3 regions of the Microbacterium sp. GW823-FHT02G05 genome follow, and region 2 is predicted to be linked to each of the others. Evidence: riboswitches for the same ligand, from Rfam matches in the RefSeq annotation. Region 2 holds a riboswitch; each other region holds the start of a gene.
What was found. Region 2 has a riboswitch for thiamine pyrophosphate ahead of AC1REM_RS05130 (ECF transporter S component). Riboswitches for the same ligand answer to the same signal wherever they lie in the genome.
Positions count from the first base shown of each region.

Region 1 (5,034 bases), on a different contig from region 2:
GCACCTCGGGCATCGGAGAGATTCGCGCCGACATCCTCGGAGCCGCGATCGCCGCGGCCGTCCTCTCCTCCCTGCGGGTCTGGGCAGAGCGCGGGGCCGGGCACGCGTCGCTGGAAGCCCAGTTCGATGAAGCCCTGAGAAGCATTCACGATCTTCCCTGGGGCTGACCCGCGCCGCCGTCCTCTCGGCGCGGATCAGCCATGCAGCGGGCTAGCGCACGACCGGGGTCGGGAGATACACCTGGGCGCCGGTGGCGCGGAACTCACGGCTCTTCTCCTGCATGCCCTCGCGGGCGGCGATCGTCGCCTGATCGGCGGCCGAGCCGAACTCCTTGCGGATGTCCTGGCTGATGCGCATCGAGCAGAACTTCGGCCCGCACATCGAGCAGAAGTGCGCGGTCTTCGCAGGCTCTGCAGGCAGGGTCTCGTCGTGGAACGCCTCCGCGGTGTCCGGGTCGAGAGAGAGCGCGAACTGGTCGCGCCAGCGGAACTCGAAGCGCGCCTTGGAGAGCGCGTCGTCGCGCTCCTGCGCTCCCGGATGTCCCTTCGCGAGGTCTGCGGCATGGGCGGCGATCTTGTACGTGATCACGCCCGTCTTCACATCGTCCTTGTTCGGCAGCCCGAGATGTTCCTTCGGGGTGACATAGCAGAGCATCGCGGTGCCGTAGCGGGCGATCTCCGTCGCGCCGATCGCGGAGGTGATGTGGTCGTAGCCCGGGGCGACATCGGTGACGAGCGGTCCGAGCGTGTAGAAGGGAGCGCCTTTGCAGAGCTCCTGCTGACGCTCGACGTTCTCCCGCACGAGGTGAAACGGCACGTGCCCCGGGCCCTCGACCATGACCTGCACGTCGTACTCCCACGCGCGGGCCGTCAGTTCGGCGAGCGTGTCCAGCTCTGCGAACTGGGCGGCATCGTTCGCGTCCGCGACGGATCCGGGGCGCAGCCCGTCCCCGAGCGAGAAGGCGACGTCGTAGCGCGCGAAGATCTCGCACAGCTCGTCGAAATGCGTGTAGAGGAAGTTCTCCTGGTGATGTGCGAGGCACCATCCGGCCATGATCGAGCCGCCGCGCGAGACGATTCCGGTGACACGATCTGCCGTCAGAGGCACGTAACGCAGCAGGACACCGGCGTGGATCGTCATGTAGTCGACGCCCTGCTCGCACTGCTCGATCACGGTGTCGCGGAAGATCTCCCACGTGAGCTTGTGCGCCTGGCCGTCCACCTTCTCGAGCGCCTGGTAGATCGGCACCGTGCCGATCGGTACGGGGGAGTTGCGGATGATCCACTCGCGTGTCGTGTGGATGTCATCGCCCGTCGAGAGATCCATGACGGTGTCCGCGCCCCACTGGGTCGCCCACTGCAGCTTGTCGACCTCTTCTGCGATCGAACTCGTGACGGCGGAGTTGCCGATGTTCGCATTGATCTTCACGAGGAATGCCTTGCCGATGATCATCGGTTCGGACTCGGGGTGGTTGATGTTGTTCGGCAGGATGGCGCGGCCCGCCGCGATCTCGCCGCGCACGAGTTCGACATCGCAGCCCTCCCGCAGAGCGACGAAGCGCATCTCTGGAGTGATCAGCCCCCGGCGGGCGTAGTGCATCTGGGTGACACGTCTGCCCTCCCGGCCACGCCGCGGTACGGGGCGCTCTCCCTGCCATTCCTCCGACGCACTGCCGCGCCGGACCGCCGCGCGACCGTCGTCGAGCAGCGTGCGCTCGCGACCCGTGTAGGTCTCGGTGTCGCCGCGCTCTTCGATCCACTCGGCCCGGAGCCGCGGCAGACCGACCAGTGGGTCACTTCCGGCGCCCGCGGTGCGGTACACCTGCACGGGAGCGTTGGGGTCACCGCCGGGCGAATCCTCCAGGGCGATCTCCGTCACCGGAACGCGGATGCCGTACTCCACATCCGCGACATAAGACAGAGAACGGGACGCAACAGACATGCTCATATGAGGCTCACTTCCTTCGCCGGCATTACCCGGACAGGTTCGACGGTCGCAGGCCGCGTCAGCCCGATCTCAGCCCATGCGTGGGCCCCCGTGTGGTCACAGGCACGCTAGCACGGCGTCGGGTCGTGGCCGGACTCCGTGACCGGCCGAATGCTCCTCTAGAATCAGAAGCACCATGGCTACCTTTGGCACGCTTTCCGATCGGCTTACCGAGACCTTCCGCAACCTGCGCACGAAGGGCAAGCTCACCCCGGCTGACGTCGACGGCACCGTCCGCGAGATCCGTCGTGCGCTGCTCGACGCTGACGTCGCGCTCGCCGTCGTCAAGGACTTCACCGCGAAGGTGCGCGAGCGCGCGCTCGGCGATGAGGTCAACAAGGCTCTGAACCCGGCCCAGCAGGTCGTGCAGATCGTCAACGAAGAACTCATCTCGATCCTCGGCGGCGAGCAGCGCCGTCTGGAGTTCTCGAAGACTCCGCCGACGGTCATCATGCTCGCCGGTCTCCAGGGATCCGGTAAGACGACGTTCGCTGGAAAGCTCGCGAAGCAGCTCGAGGGCGAGGGGCACACCCCGCTCCTCATCGCCGCTGACCTCCAGCGTCCGAACGCCGTGAACCAGCTGCAGGTCGTTGCGGAGCAGGCGGGCGCTACGATCTATGCGCCCGAGCCCGGCAACGGCATCGGCGATCCCGTCAAGGTCTCCCGTGACGGCGTCGAGCACGCCCGTCGCCACCAGCACGACGTCGTCATCATCGACACCGCCGGTCGCCTCGGTGTCGACGCCGAGCTCATGAAGCAGGCCGCTGACATCCGGGCCGCCGTGCAGCCAGACGAGGTCCTCTTCGTCATCGACGCGATGATCGGTCAGGATGCCGTCAACACGGCGAAGGCCTTCCAGGAGGGCGTCGACTTCACGGGTGTCGTCCTGTCGAAGCTCGACGGCGACGCGCGCGGTGGTGCCGCGCTCTCGGTCGCATCCGTTACCGGCCGCCCGATCATCTTCGCCTCCACCGGTGAAGGCCTCGGCGACCTCGAGCCCTTCCACCCCGACCGCATGGCGAGCCGCATCCTCGACCTCGGTGACATCCTCACCCTCATCGAGCAGGCGCAGAGTGCCTTCGACGAGGCCGAGGCGGAGAAGCTCGCCGAGAAGCTCGCGACCGAGACGTTCACGCTGGAAGACTTCCTTGAGCAGATGCAGCAGCTCAAGAAGATGGGCTCCATGAAGAAGATGCTCGGGATGCTCCCGGGCATGGGGCAGATGAAGCAGCAGCTCGACGACTTCGACGAGCGGGAGATCGACCGCACCGAGGCGATCATCCGCTCGATGACGCCGGGGGAGCGCCGCAACCCCAAGGTTCTCAACGGTTCGCGTCGCCTGCGCATCGCCCGCGGATCGGGCATGACCGTCACCGACGTCAATCAGCTCGTCGCCCGCTTCGAGCAGGCCGCGAAGATGATGAAGACGGTCGCCCGCGGCGGCACCCCCAACATCCCCGGTATGGGCCCGATGCCCGGAATGGGGCGCCCCGGTGCCTCGGCGAAGCGCGGAAAGAAGGGGGCGAAGAGCAAGGGTGCGTCCCGCTCGGGCAATCCCGCGAAGCGCGCTGCGGAGAACTCCGGTATCGCAGCGGCCTCCACGCCAACCGGGTCGGGATTCGGTCTCGGTGGAGCCAAGGTTCCGAGTGAAGCGGATCTCGCCGAGATCCAGAAGCTCTTCGGGAAGAACTGACTCAGGAGTGTGCGGCGACCAGCGCCGCTTGTGCGGATGATCGCCGCACCACGACCGGTCCGGCGACGAGTGCTGCGGCGACGAGTGCCAGCCCCACGCCCTGAATGACGGTGAAGGACTCACCCGCGACGAAGACACCCAGCAGGGTGGCGACGATGGGCGAGAGAAGCACGAGCAGCCCGGGTATGACGACCGGGAGCAGCTGGATGCCGCGGAACCAGAGCGTGTACGAGGCGAATCCGCCGACGGCGGCGAGCCATACGTAGCCGACGACGGCAGGGGTGTCGATCGTCTGCGGCACACCCTCCAAACCCAGCGTCAGCGGGAGCAGAAGCAACCCTCCCGCCGTGAGCTGCCACCCCGCGTAGGCGACAGCACCGACGCGCGGCGGTCGTCCCCACTTCTTCGTGAGGATGATGCCTGCGGCCGTCGCGCCGACGCCCGCGATCGCGGCGACGACGCCGAGCGCGTCAAGGCGCGAGGCCGGACCGAGCACGATGAGGGCGACGCCGGTCGTTCCTGCGGCTGCGGCGATCACCGCGGTGATGCGGGGGCGATCCTGCAGCACGAGCGCTCCCAGTGCCAGAAGAATCAGGGGCTGCACGCCGGCCACGGCCGCCGCGGCGCCGCCCGGGAGCCTCTCCGCTGCGAGAAAGAGCAGGGGGAAGAAGGCTCCGATGTTCAGGATGCCGAGGACTGCGGCCCGAAACCACCACGTGCCCTGTGGCAGTGCGCGGCCGATCGCGAGCGCGATGAGGCCCGCAGGCAGTGCACGGATAAGCGCGGCGAAGAGCGGATGTCCCGCCGGAAGCATCTCCGTGGTCACAAGGTACGTGGTGCCCCAGGTGATCGGGGCGAGCGCGGTGAGAGCGATCGTGGAGGCGCGATTCATATGTTCAGCCTCGCCGTCGATTGGTGATGAGTCCAAAGCATTGTTGTCATCTTTTTCATGAAGAGAGATCATGTATCTGTGGAACTGCAGCAAATGAGATACGTCGTTGAGGTCGCAGAGACGGGGAGCTTCACCCGGGCCGCCGAACGCTGTCACGTCACGCAGTCGGCGCTCAGCCACCAGATCGCGGCACTCGAGCGGACGATCGGCCAACGGCTCTTCGCGCGGACGAGCAGGAGCGTGCGCCTCACGGAGTCAGGGGAGGCATTCGTCTCGTCGGCACGTGTGGCGCTGGCTGCCGTGGAGAAGGCGGTGGAGGATGCGACGGCCGTCGCCGGACGCGTGACGGGAACACTTCGCCTCGGTGTCATCCCGACGGTCGTGGCTGTGGATGTGCCACGGGTGCTCGTGCGTTTCCGTGATGCGCATCCGCACGCCCGCGTGCAGCTCCAGGTGGGCAACA
Region 1 is NZ_JBXAJK010000002.1:552,900-557,933, reverse strand. It holds gene AC1REM_RS12645 (TetR/AcrR family transcriptional regulator) at 1-167, shown strand, start outside; gene thiC (phosphomethylpyrimidine synthase ThiC) at 211-1,941, opposite strand; TPP riboswitch at 1,942-2,049, opposite strand; gene ffh (signal recognition particle protein) at 2,123-3,679, shown strand; gene AC1REM_RS12630 (EamA family transporter) at 3,681-4,571, opposite strand; gene AC1REM_RS12625 (LysR family transcriptional regulator) at 4,650-5,034, shown strand, end outside.
Region 1: it holds a riboswitch for thiamine pyrophosphate, as region 2 does, so the genes downstream of both, thiC (phosphomethylpyrimidine synthase ThiC) here and AC1REM_RS05130 (ECF transporter S component) in region 2, are expected to answer to the same signal.

Region 2 (5,034 bases):
CCTTCGCTCACGCGCATCACGAGCCACTCGAAGTAGATCGTGCCGCTCGTTGCCCCGTACAGCGCGATCGTCACGGCACTGAGGGGGGCAGCGATCCAGAGCACGGCGGTCCGCAGCCAGAACTCACGCGGGCGCAGACCTGACATCAGCAGCAGCGGCACAGACAGCAACAGGGCGACCGACGCCGAGAGCACATCGATCGACAGGATGAGCGGCACCGAGATGAGCAGCGCGGCCGCAAGCTTCGCGAGCGCGCTGCGCGGCGCGATCGGGCCGGTGCGCACCACACGGCCGGTGTCGCGCGAGAGCAGGTCTGTCATGCCCCCACCTCAATCCGACGCGCGTGCAGTGCACGCAGCACCTGCTCATCGTGCGAGATCACCACGACTGCGGCACCGTCGTCACGCAGACGGGCGATGATGCCGACGAGTTCCGCCCAGGTCTTCGCGTCCTGCCCGAACGTCGGTTCATCCAGCACAAGCACCCGAGGACGCGTCGCGAGCGCGGCGGCGACCGTGAGTCGGCGCTTCTCGCCGCCGGAGAGTGTGTACGGATTCGCTGCAGCGAGCGCGGTGAGCCGCAGACGGTCGAGGAGGTCATCGACGCGCGTGTTGACTTCGTCCTCGGGCAGGGCCAGCGCCCGCGGGCCGACCGCAAGCTCGTCACGCACCGTGCGCGCGAGGAGCTGATGCTCCGGACTCTGCAGCACAGTGCCGATGCGCGTGAGCAGGGAACGTGACGACCACGAGATCGGGTCACCCTTCGCAGCATCCGCAAGAACCGCGGATGCCTCGACCCGCCCCTTCTCCGGTGCGATCAAACCGGCCAGGGTGAGACCGAGCGTCGACTTCCCGGCTCCGTTGCGGCCGACGATCCCGATGGCCTCACCCGCGCGCACGGTGAGCTCGAAGGGGCCTGCGACCGGCACACCGCGCCGCCGCGCCACGACGAGGTCGCGCGTGCGCAGCAGCTCCTCCCCCGGCGTCACGGCGGGCGCGGGCGGAACTGCGGGCGGATGCCCCGGCACCCATACTCCCGCAGCGGCGAGCTCTGCTCCTCGGGCGCCGAGCACGGCCTCAGGCGTGCCATCCGCGTGCACGACCGTCGTCTCGCCTTCCGTCCCGAGCACGATCACCCGATCGACGAGATCCAGCCAGGCGTCGATGCGATGCTCGATCACGACGAGCGTCGCGCCCGTGGCATCCAATGCCGCCGCGACCGCATCGCGCACCTCGGCGACGCCGTCCGGGTCGAGGTTCGCGGTCGGCTCGTCCAGCAGGATCGCACCGGGGCGCATCGCCAGCACTCCCGCGAGCGCAAGCCGCTGCTTCTGCCCTCCGGACAGCGCGGCGGTCGACCGGTCGAGCGGCAGGTCGAGCCCGACCGCGTCGAGCGCAGCGTCCACCCGCGGCCAGATCTCGTCTCGCGGGACGCCCAGGTTCTCGCATCCGAACGCCACGTCGTCGCCGACGCGCTCCAGAATCGTCTGCGTGTCCGGATCCTGCAGAACCATGCCGACCCGGCCGTGGGCCTGTGCGGCAGGCACCCCGTCGACGAGCAGAGCGCCGAGTTCCTCTCCTTCATCCGCGCCGCCGAGCACACCACCCAGCCCCTGCAGGAGAGTCGACTTGCCCGAGCCTGAGGCGCCGAGCAGCAGCACGCGCTCCCCCGGTTCGATCCGCAGCGTCACCTCGCAGAGCGCCCACCGATGCCGGGTCGCATAGCGCCACCCCCAGGCCTGCGCCTCGAGCGCGGCCGGGGTCGGCGCCGCCGCACCGCCCATGATCAGACCCGGGCTGTGGCCGCCCGCCCGGAGGCGAAGCGGTTGAGTGCGCCGGTCGCCGCGAGACCGCGCGCGATCAGCCAGGCCCCGAAGCCCGCGATGATGGCGCCGGAGACCGTGGTCGAGGCGATGTAGACCGTCGTGAACAGAGTGTCGGCACCCGCGTACCAGAGGATGCGGTCATTGATGCCACAGGCGAGTCCCGCACCGGCACCCGCGAGGATCGCGACCGGCAGACGCCATACGCCGTACAGGAAGATGAGGAAGATCAGCTCGGCGCCGAGACCCTGAACGACGCCCGAGACGATCGTCAGCGGCCCCCACTGGTTGCCGATCAGAGCCGAGATGACCGCGGCGACGAGCTCGGTGTACAGCGCCGCGCCCGGCTTGCGGATGATGAGCCCACCCAGCACGCCGGCGATCAGCCATGGGCCGGCCAGCAGGCCCTGAAGGCCCGGCAGCAGCGGCTTGAGCAGGGTGCTCGGCGCCTCGTATCCGACGTTCCAGAGCAGGAAGATCACCGCACAGGCGACCGCGATGACGCTCGCGACGACGATGTCGACGACGCGCCAGCGCCAGAGTTCCGGACGACCAAGGCCGAGACGTGTGGGCGTGACAGTAGACATTGTTTCTCCTCCCTGCGCTGGCATGACCCAGATCAGGTTCGACGGTCGAAGCGCTTTTCGCTTCCTCTCAGCCCGGATCACCGGACTCCCGTGGTGTTGAGGTCATCATATCCCGCCGTGCACGGTCGCAGACCGCGCGTGCAGACGACACAAGGGACGCGTCCATTACGTTAGGACGGTGACCACCGACACTCCCGAGGCGGCGGCTGACCCCGCAGCTGCGCCTCGCATGGACGCTCCCGCCAGCGCCGATGCTCCCGGGACCCGCGCCGCGCTGCGCGCGCAGCAGACGGGAGAGCTGCCGACCTTCGCACCTGCGGGCCCACCCGCAACCGCCCCGGCCCCGACCGGACGTCCCGCGCTCAGCTGGATCGACGTCGCCACCGTTGCCGCAGGCTCCACGCCCACCCCGCCGGCTCCCCTGACCGGTGCCGCCGCCGGCCCCGCGCTGACCGCCGGGGCTCCGCGGCGTTCGTTCCTGCGATCGGGAGTCCTGCCGCCGCTCGCCGTGCTTGCAACGACCGGCATCGTCTACGCCTCCGCTATGGCGCTCTGGCCCCTGCACGAGGTGGCGCCGACGATCGACGCCGCGACCTACGCACCCGAGGCCGCCGCACTCGCGACCATCACGTGGCCAGCCGTCGGCAGCGCCGCTGTGGGAATCGAGGGCCTTTCGGCCGTGGCGTCCACGGAAGAAGCCGCGCCTATGGCCTCGATCACCAAGGTCGTCACGGTTCTCGCCGCACTGGAGCGCATGCCGCTCGGCCTGGGTGAGCAGGGCACCTCGTTCGCGTTCACGAGCGATGACAGCGAAGTCCACTGGGACTACCGGCGTGATGACCAGTCGGCGCTCGACGTGCCGATTGACGGGACGCTCACGCAGTATCAGCTGTTCCAGGGCATCCTGCTCGGGTCGGCGAACAACTACGCCGATCGCCTGTCGGATGACATCTGGGGTTCCGATTCCGAGTTCGTGATCGCGGCAACGGCATGGCTCCGTGATCGCGGGGTCACGGATATCCAGCTGGAGAACCCCTCCGGCATCGGCTGGGGCAACACAGCGACGCCGCGCGCGCTCCTGCAGCTTGCCGCTCTCGCGGAGAGCAACCCGGTCATCGCGGAGATCGTGGCGACCAAGGAGGCGGATATCCCCGGTGCGGGGCTCGTGACCAACACGAACAAGCTCGTACTGGAGGATCCGGGTGTGATCGGTGTCAAGACCGGCACGATCGGCGAAGATCCGGACATTCTCTACAACCTGCTGTCCGCGAAGGACATCGAGGTCGGCGGGACGACCGTACGCGTGTACGCCTCCGTGCTCGGGCAGGCCGATGGTGAGCAGCGTGTCACCGCGAGCCGCTCACTGTTCACCGAGGTCGAGGCCGCCCTGAAGGCGCAGCCGCAGACGGTCACGAAGGGCGACGTGCTGGGCACGGTGCGGACGATGTGGGGCGCGGAGGTCCCCGTGGTCGCTGCGAAGGATGCCCGGGTCGTGCTGTGGAACGGTGCGGTCGCCTCGACAGCAGGCTCTTACGCGCTCGGAGAAGACTGGACGCAGGGTGCGGATGCGGGTTCACTGACGGTCACCGGCCCACTCGATGACACGACGGTCGCGGCGGAGCTTGCGGAGGACATCGATGGCCCCTCCTTCTGGTGGCGCCTGACCCACCCGCTGGAGCTTCTGGGAATCGACGCACAGTAGCCGCATACGACAGCGGGTCCGCCCCCGAAGGGACGGACCCGCTGTCGTATGCGTGTGCCGGAACGGCTCAGGCGCCGGTTGGGCTCTCGCCCCTGTCGCCAGATGGGGACGCCTCAGAGGCGGCGACCCCGACCTGCTCGGCATCGACCGCGTCGCCCGCGACCAGGACCGGTGTCGACTCCGTGAGCGGGTTTTCAACGTCGGATGCCTGCTCGAACTGCGACTGGTACAGACGCCAGTAGGCGCCCTTCGCGGCGATGAGCTCTTCGTGGTTGCCCTTCTCGACGATGTCACCGTGCTCCATCACAAGGATGAGGTCGGCGTCGCGGATCGTCGACAGACGGTGCGCGATCACGAAGGAGGTGCGGCCTTCGCGCAGCGCCGCCATGGCGTGCTGCAGCAGCAGTTCGGTGCGGGTGTCGACGGCGCTCGTGGCCTCATCGAGGATGAGGATCGAGGGCTGCGACACGAACGCGCGCGCGATCGTGATGAGCTGGCGCTCGCCGGCCGAGACGTTCGAGGCGTCCTCTTCGAGGACCGTGTCGTACCCCTCGGGCAGCGAGTGCACGAAGCGATCGACGTAGGTCGCCGCGGCAGCCTGCTGGATCTCCTCGTCGCTGGCCGCCTCGTTGCCGTATCGGATGTTGTCACGGATGCTGCCCGCGAACAGCCACGGGTCCTGCAGCACCATGCCCGTGCGTGAACGCAGGTCGTGGCGGGTCATCTCGGAGATGTCCTGCCCGTCGAGCAGGATGCGCCCGCCGTTCAGTTCGTAGAACCGCATGATCAGGTTGACGAGCGTCGTCTTTCCCGCACCCGTCGGTCCGACGATCGCGACGGTCTGCCCTGGCTCGACCCGGAACGAGAGGTCGCGGATGAGCGGACGCGCAGGATCGTACGCGAACTCGACGTGCTCGAACTCG
Region 2 is NZ_JBXAJK010000001.1:1,082,333-1,087,366, reverse strand. It holds gene AC1REM_RS05140 (energy-coupling factor transporter transmembrane component T family protein) at 1-320, opposite strand, end outside; gene AC1REM_RS05135 (ABC transporter ATP-binding protein) at 317-1,783, opposite strand; gene AC1REM_RS05130 (ECF transporter S component) at 1,786-2,409, opposite strand; TPP riboswitch at 2,402-2,511, opposite strand; gene AC1REM_RS05125 (D-alanyl-D-alanine carboxypeptidase family protein) at 2,588-4,111, shown strand; gene AC1REM_RS05120 (ABC transporter ATP-binding protein) at 4,179-5,034, opposite strand, start outside.

Region 3 (5,034 bases), 930 kb from region 2:
CAGCAGCTCCGCAGCCTTCTCCGCCGTCTGATGCGTCGTCTGGAAACCGAACTCGCCGGTGAAGCAGTTCGCTCCCCCGGAGTTCAGGACGACGGCCTCGACGACGCGATCGGCGACGACCTGCTGCGACCACAGGATCGGGTTGGCCTTGGCGCGGTTGCTCGTGAACACGGCGGCACCGACCTTCCGCGGTCCTCGATTCACGACGACGGCGACGTCGGGCCTGCCGGTCGATTTGAGGCCTGCGGCGACTCCGGCCGCTTCGAATCCCTGCGGGGCGGTGACGCTCACGGGGCTACTCCGTTCGTGCTGAGCGCGGTGCCCTCGGGAAGACCCAACGCGATGTTCATGGATTGGACGGCCGCGCCCGCGGTGCCCTTGACGAGGTTGTCGACCGCGGTGACGACCGTGACACGGTTCGCCGCACGGTCGATCGCGAGGCCCATCAGGGCCGTGTTCGCGCCGAGCACGTCAGCCGTGCGCGGGAAGTGCCCTTCGGGCAGCAGCTGCACGAAGGCCTCATCGCCGTAGGCGTCCTGCCACGCCGCGCGGATCTGCACGTCGCTCATTCCCTCGACGATCGGTGCCGTGACGGTCGCGAGGATTCCGCGCGACATCGGCACGAGAACCGGAGTGAAGGAGATCCGGATGCGATCGTCGGCGACGCCGGATGCCGCAGCGAGCGCCTGCCGGATCTCGGGGATGTGGCGGTGGGTGCCGCCGACCGCGTAGGGGTTCGCGGAACCGAGGATCTCGCTCGCGAGCAGGTTCGTCTTCGCGCTCTTGCCCGCTCCGGAGGGACCCACGGCGAGGACCGCCACGATGTCGGACGGATCGATGACGCCGGCGGCGACGCCCGGCGCAAGGCTGAGGCTCACCGTCGAGGCGTTGCATCCGGGAGCGGCGATGCGCCGCGCCCCGACAAGGTGGGAGCGCTGTTTGGTCCCGTCGACGAGAAGCTCCGGAACGCCGTAGGACCAGGGTTCGTGGAATGCGCCGCCGTAGAAGGCGTCCCACGCGTCCTGCGAGGTGAGGCGATGATCGGCTCCTGCGTCGATGACGAGCGGAGTGTCGCCGAGCGCGTCGGTGTACTGGCCGGACTGGCCGTGCGGCAGCGCGAGGAACACGATGTCGTGACCGGCGAGGATCGCGGGCGTCGTGTCCTGCAGCGTGAGATGTGCGAGCGAACGCAGGTGCGGCTGGTGCTCGATGAGCGGCTGGCCGGCATTGGAATGCGCGGTCACTGTGCGGATCTCGATGTCGGGGTGGCCAGCGAGCAAGCGAAGAATCTCGCCACCCGCATAGCCGGATGCGCCGGAGACGGCGACGGAATACGTCATGTATCTACCTTAACGGTCGGAGCTGGAGGGACCGGGGCGGCGACACCGGCACTCATCCCGCCGAAGGCAGGAGCGCAGGGGTCGCCTAGAGTCGGCGTCCGCCCTGACGTCGGCGCGCACCAGCGACACTCGAGACGAGTGTCGAAGCGGTGTGAGAGGCCGAGCGCATGCCGCGACGATAACGCGCCGCGCCCGGCCTGCGCAAATCACACCGTCATCTCGCCGTCACAGTGCGACGGGGAGCGGTGCAGCGAAGAAGGCGAGCTCGTGCTGCGACGCGGCGGTGAACGCGCGCAGCATCCGCTCTCGCACCTCAGGGCTCGCGGATCCTGCGGCCCGCCCGACGAAGGCGACCGCCTGCTGGGTGGACTCTGCAAACGCGGGGTCGGCATAGGTCGCGAGCCAGGAAGCGTAGGGATGCTCCGGATCGCGCGCGTACTCGCCGAAAGCCCCCGCGTGCAGGCGCTCCCCCAGATCGGAGTACAGCCAGAAGCAGGGCAGGAGTGCGGCGATCAGCACGGCGTAGTCGCCGTCGAACGCGGTGGCACGGAGGTGGTCGAGGTAGGCGGTGGTTGCCGGAGCCTGCGCGGCGGCGAATGTCTCGGCAGTGATGCCCTGCGCGGGGGTGAGCCAGGACGCGTGCAGCTCAAGTTCCCCGGCGATCGCGCCCTGTGCGGATCCCGCCCAGAACGCCTGCTCCTCAGATGTCGGGGCCAGGCGCGCCGCCTCCGCGAGCACGCGGGCGTACTCCCGGAGGTAGAGCGCGTCCTGTGCGAGGTAGAACACGAACGGCGCGTGCGCGAGCGTGCCGTCCGCGAGTGCACGGATGAAGGGCAGCTCGTCGATGCCGTCACGAATCGGTCGGATGATCTCCCACCAGTCGGAGGCCAGCTGCTCGGCCTGGGGGCGCGTCATCACGCTCCCCCGCGCCCACAGGCCCGCAAAGTGATGAACGGGTCCGCTTCCCCTCCCGACCTGCAGCTCGTCTGCCGCTTCCAGAGACTCCCGCAGCCACGTACGCGCGGAGGCCACGGCGGTCGGCCAGTCCTCGCCGGACGCGCGACGCGTGGCCAGCGCCGATGACAGAGAGCATCCGGTCCCGTGCGTGTGCGTGGTGTCGATGCGCGCCCCGGGAAACTCCTGCCGGAGCGCACGAGCAGCATCGACCAGGGCATCGGGAGTGTGGGCGCCGGCAAGGTGCCCGCCTTTGACGAGCACGGCGGTGCCGAGATCGAGCGACAGCTGCTCCGCCGCATCCAGCGCCGCATCCCACTCCTCACCGATCTCTCGGCCGGTCAGCACTGCGAGCTCGCGCAGGTTCGGCGTCACCAGGTGCGCGAGTGGCAGCAGTCTGCGCAACGCATCCTCCGCCGCAGGGTCCAGCAGGCGGTCCCCACTCGTGGCGACCATGACCGGATCGATCACGACGACCCCGGGGCGCACCTCCACCAGCCAGCGCGCCACCTCGACGATGACGTCCTCGTTAGCGAGCATCCCGATCTTGACCGCATCGATCTGGATGTCTTCGGCGAGCGCCTCCAGCTGCGCACGGAGGAACGACACCGGAGGCACATGCACATCGCGCACCCCCTGCGTGTTCTGGGCGGTCAGGGCGGTCAGCGCGGCCATCCCGAATCCGCCGTTGGCAGAGATGGATTTCAGATCGGCCTGGATCCCGGCCCCACCGGACGGATCGCTGCCCGCGATGCTGAGCACTCGCGGAATGAACGGCGCGCCCGTGCGGGCGGCAGAGACGGATGATGGCACACGCAGACGATCGCTCATTGCGACATCCCTTCGCTAGCACGAACTAGATCAGGTTCGACGGGTCTGTTCTCAGCCGCGATGGCGCGGCACCCCGTGTCACTGCGGGCAGTCTATCCGCTGCAGAAGCTCCCTCTCGTCGACGCGTGTCAGCCCAGCCCGGCGCTCACGATCGATGCCGCGCGCCTCCTCGTCCGCACGCACACGGTCGATCGTCACCTCCAGCGGCGACAGCACGCCGCCGGTCTGCGTGAAGCGCGTGTTCGAGCGCGCCATGAACCCCGGCATGTCCGCCGGCAGCCACAGCGGAAGCGAGCGGGCGCCCATCCAGTACTGCACGTCGCGGGCGACCAGCCATTCGTCCGGTGCCGTCACGATGTCACCCGTGTGGCCGGCGATCGTCCGGATGCGAGCGAGAAGGCCCCCCAACGGCAGGACATCCCCCATCGCGTTGACCACACCGGAGTGACGAGTATCCACGATGTAGCGGGCGAGATCCTCGACATCGATCAACTGTGCGCGGCGCCCGTCCGTCTCCGGCTGCAGGACCGGGCCAGCACCGGCGCGCGAGAAAGCCGCCGACCAGTATCCGAACCGGTCGCTCGGATCCCCCGCGCCGACGACGAGGCCGGGGCGCACGATCAGCGCCCGGTCTCCGAGCGCTGCGACGGCATCCTCCGCGGCGACCTTCTGCGCACCGTACTCATACTCGTCTCCGGGGCGCGCAGGCGCATGTCTCGGAGCCGACTCATCCGCCCCGATCGTCTCGTCATCGCTGTACACCGAGGCACTCGACACGTACGTCCAATGCGCCGCCCGCTCACCGAGAGCCTGCACGGCAGCCGCCACGTGCGACGCCTGCGAGGAGATGTCGACCACCTCGTCCCACTCTCGCCCGGCGACCCCCGCATAGGCATCCGGATCGTCACGATCGGCCTGCATGAGCGTGGCACCGGCGGGTACCGGACGTGCGCCCCGCGCCAGACACGTCACCGCTGCGCCCGCCGTCACCCACCCCGCGGCGACGCGACCCGACAGCCATCCGGTTCCGCCGAGGATGAGAACGTCCGTCATGACGCCATGCCATCAGCATCCGCCCCACAAGGGAAGCGGGTTCGCTGTGGGCGCACGGGAAAGGCGGGCACGCCCCCCTCTCGGGCTGCCCGCCTTCCACAGTTCTTCCGCGACCTACTCGCGCAGCGTGGCGCCGAAGCGCTCGGCCGCGACGGCGACACCGGCGAGCTTCGCCTCTGACGCCTCTGCCGCCGTGAGCGTGCGATCCGATGCACGGAAGCGCAGGGCGAAGCTCAGGCTCTTCGCGTCCGCCGGCACGCCCTCACCGCGGTAGTCGTCGACCAGACGCACCGATTCCAGCAACGCGCCGGCTCCCTCGACGAGAGCAGCGCGAACGTCGGCCGCGGGCACCGTCGCGGGCACAACGAGCGAGACATCCTGCGTCGCCGCAGGATACGTCGAGAGCGATTCGACGACGACACGCTCACCGGCGAGGGTCAGCACGCGATCGAGATCCAACTCGAGCACGACGGCCCGGGCAGGGAGGTCTGCATCCGCGGCGACCGTCGGGTGCAGCTCGCCCACGTAGCCGATCTCCTCACCGCGCACGCTCAGCACGCCGGTGCGTCCCGGGTGGAGCGCCGCGCGCTCGCCCTGCACGACGTCGATGTCGACACCCGCTGCGGTGGCGATCACTCGCACCGCGTCGAGGGCATCGGCCAGGCCTGCGGCCTCGGCCGCACGACCCGGCTGTCGCGGGGTGATGTTGCCGGTCAACAGCACGGCGACGTGGCGGTGCTGCGGCGGGATCGAGGCGTTCAGCTGCGCGAGCACCTCATCCGACGGCCGTGCGCCGAGCGGCGGCACCTCAGCGGTGCCGTACTGCACACCGGGTTCCGGAAGGAAGACGGTGCCG
Region 3 is NZ_JBXAJK010000001.1:2,016,516-2,021,549, reverse strand. It holds gene argJ (bifunctional glutamate N-acetyltransferase/amino-acid acetyltransferase ArgJ) at 1-291, opposite strand, end outside; gene argC (N-acetyl-gamma-glutamyl-phosphate reductase) at 288-1,340, opposite strand; gene AC1REM_RS09855 (bifunctional hydroxymethylpyrimidine kinase/phosphomethylpyrimidine kinase) at 1,566-3,125, opposite strand; TPP riboswitch at 3,116-3,211, opposite strand; gene AC1REM_RS09850 (NAD-dependent epimerase/dehydratase family protein) at 3,204-4,178, opposite strand; gene pheT (phenylalanine--tRNA ligase subunit beta) at 4,293-5,034, opposite strand, start outside.
Region 3: it holds a riboswitch for thiamine pyrophosphate, as region 2 does, so the genes downstream of both, AC1REM_RS09855 (bifunctional hydroxymethylpyrimidine kinase/phosphomethylpyrimidine kinase) here and AC1REM_RS05130 (ECF transporter S component) in region 2, are expected to answer to the same signal.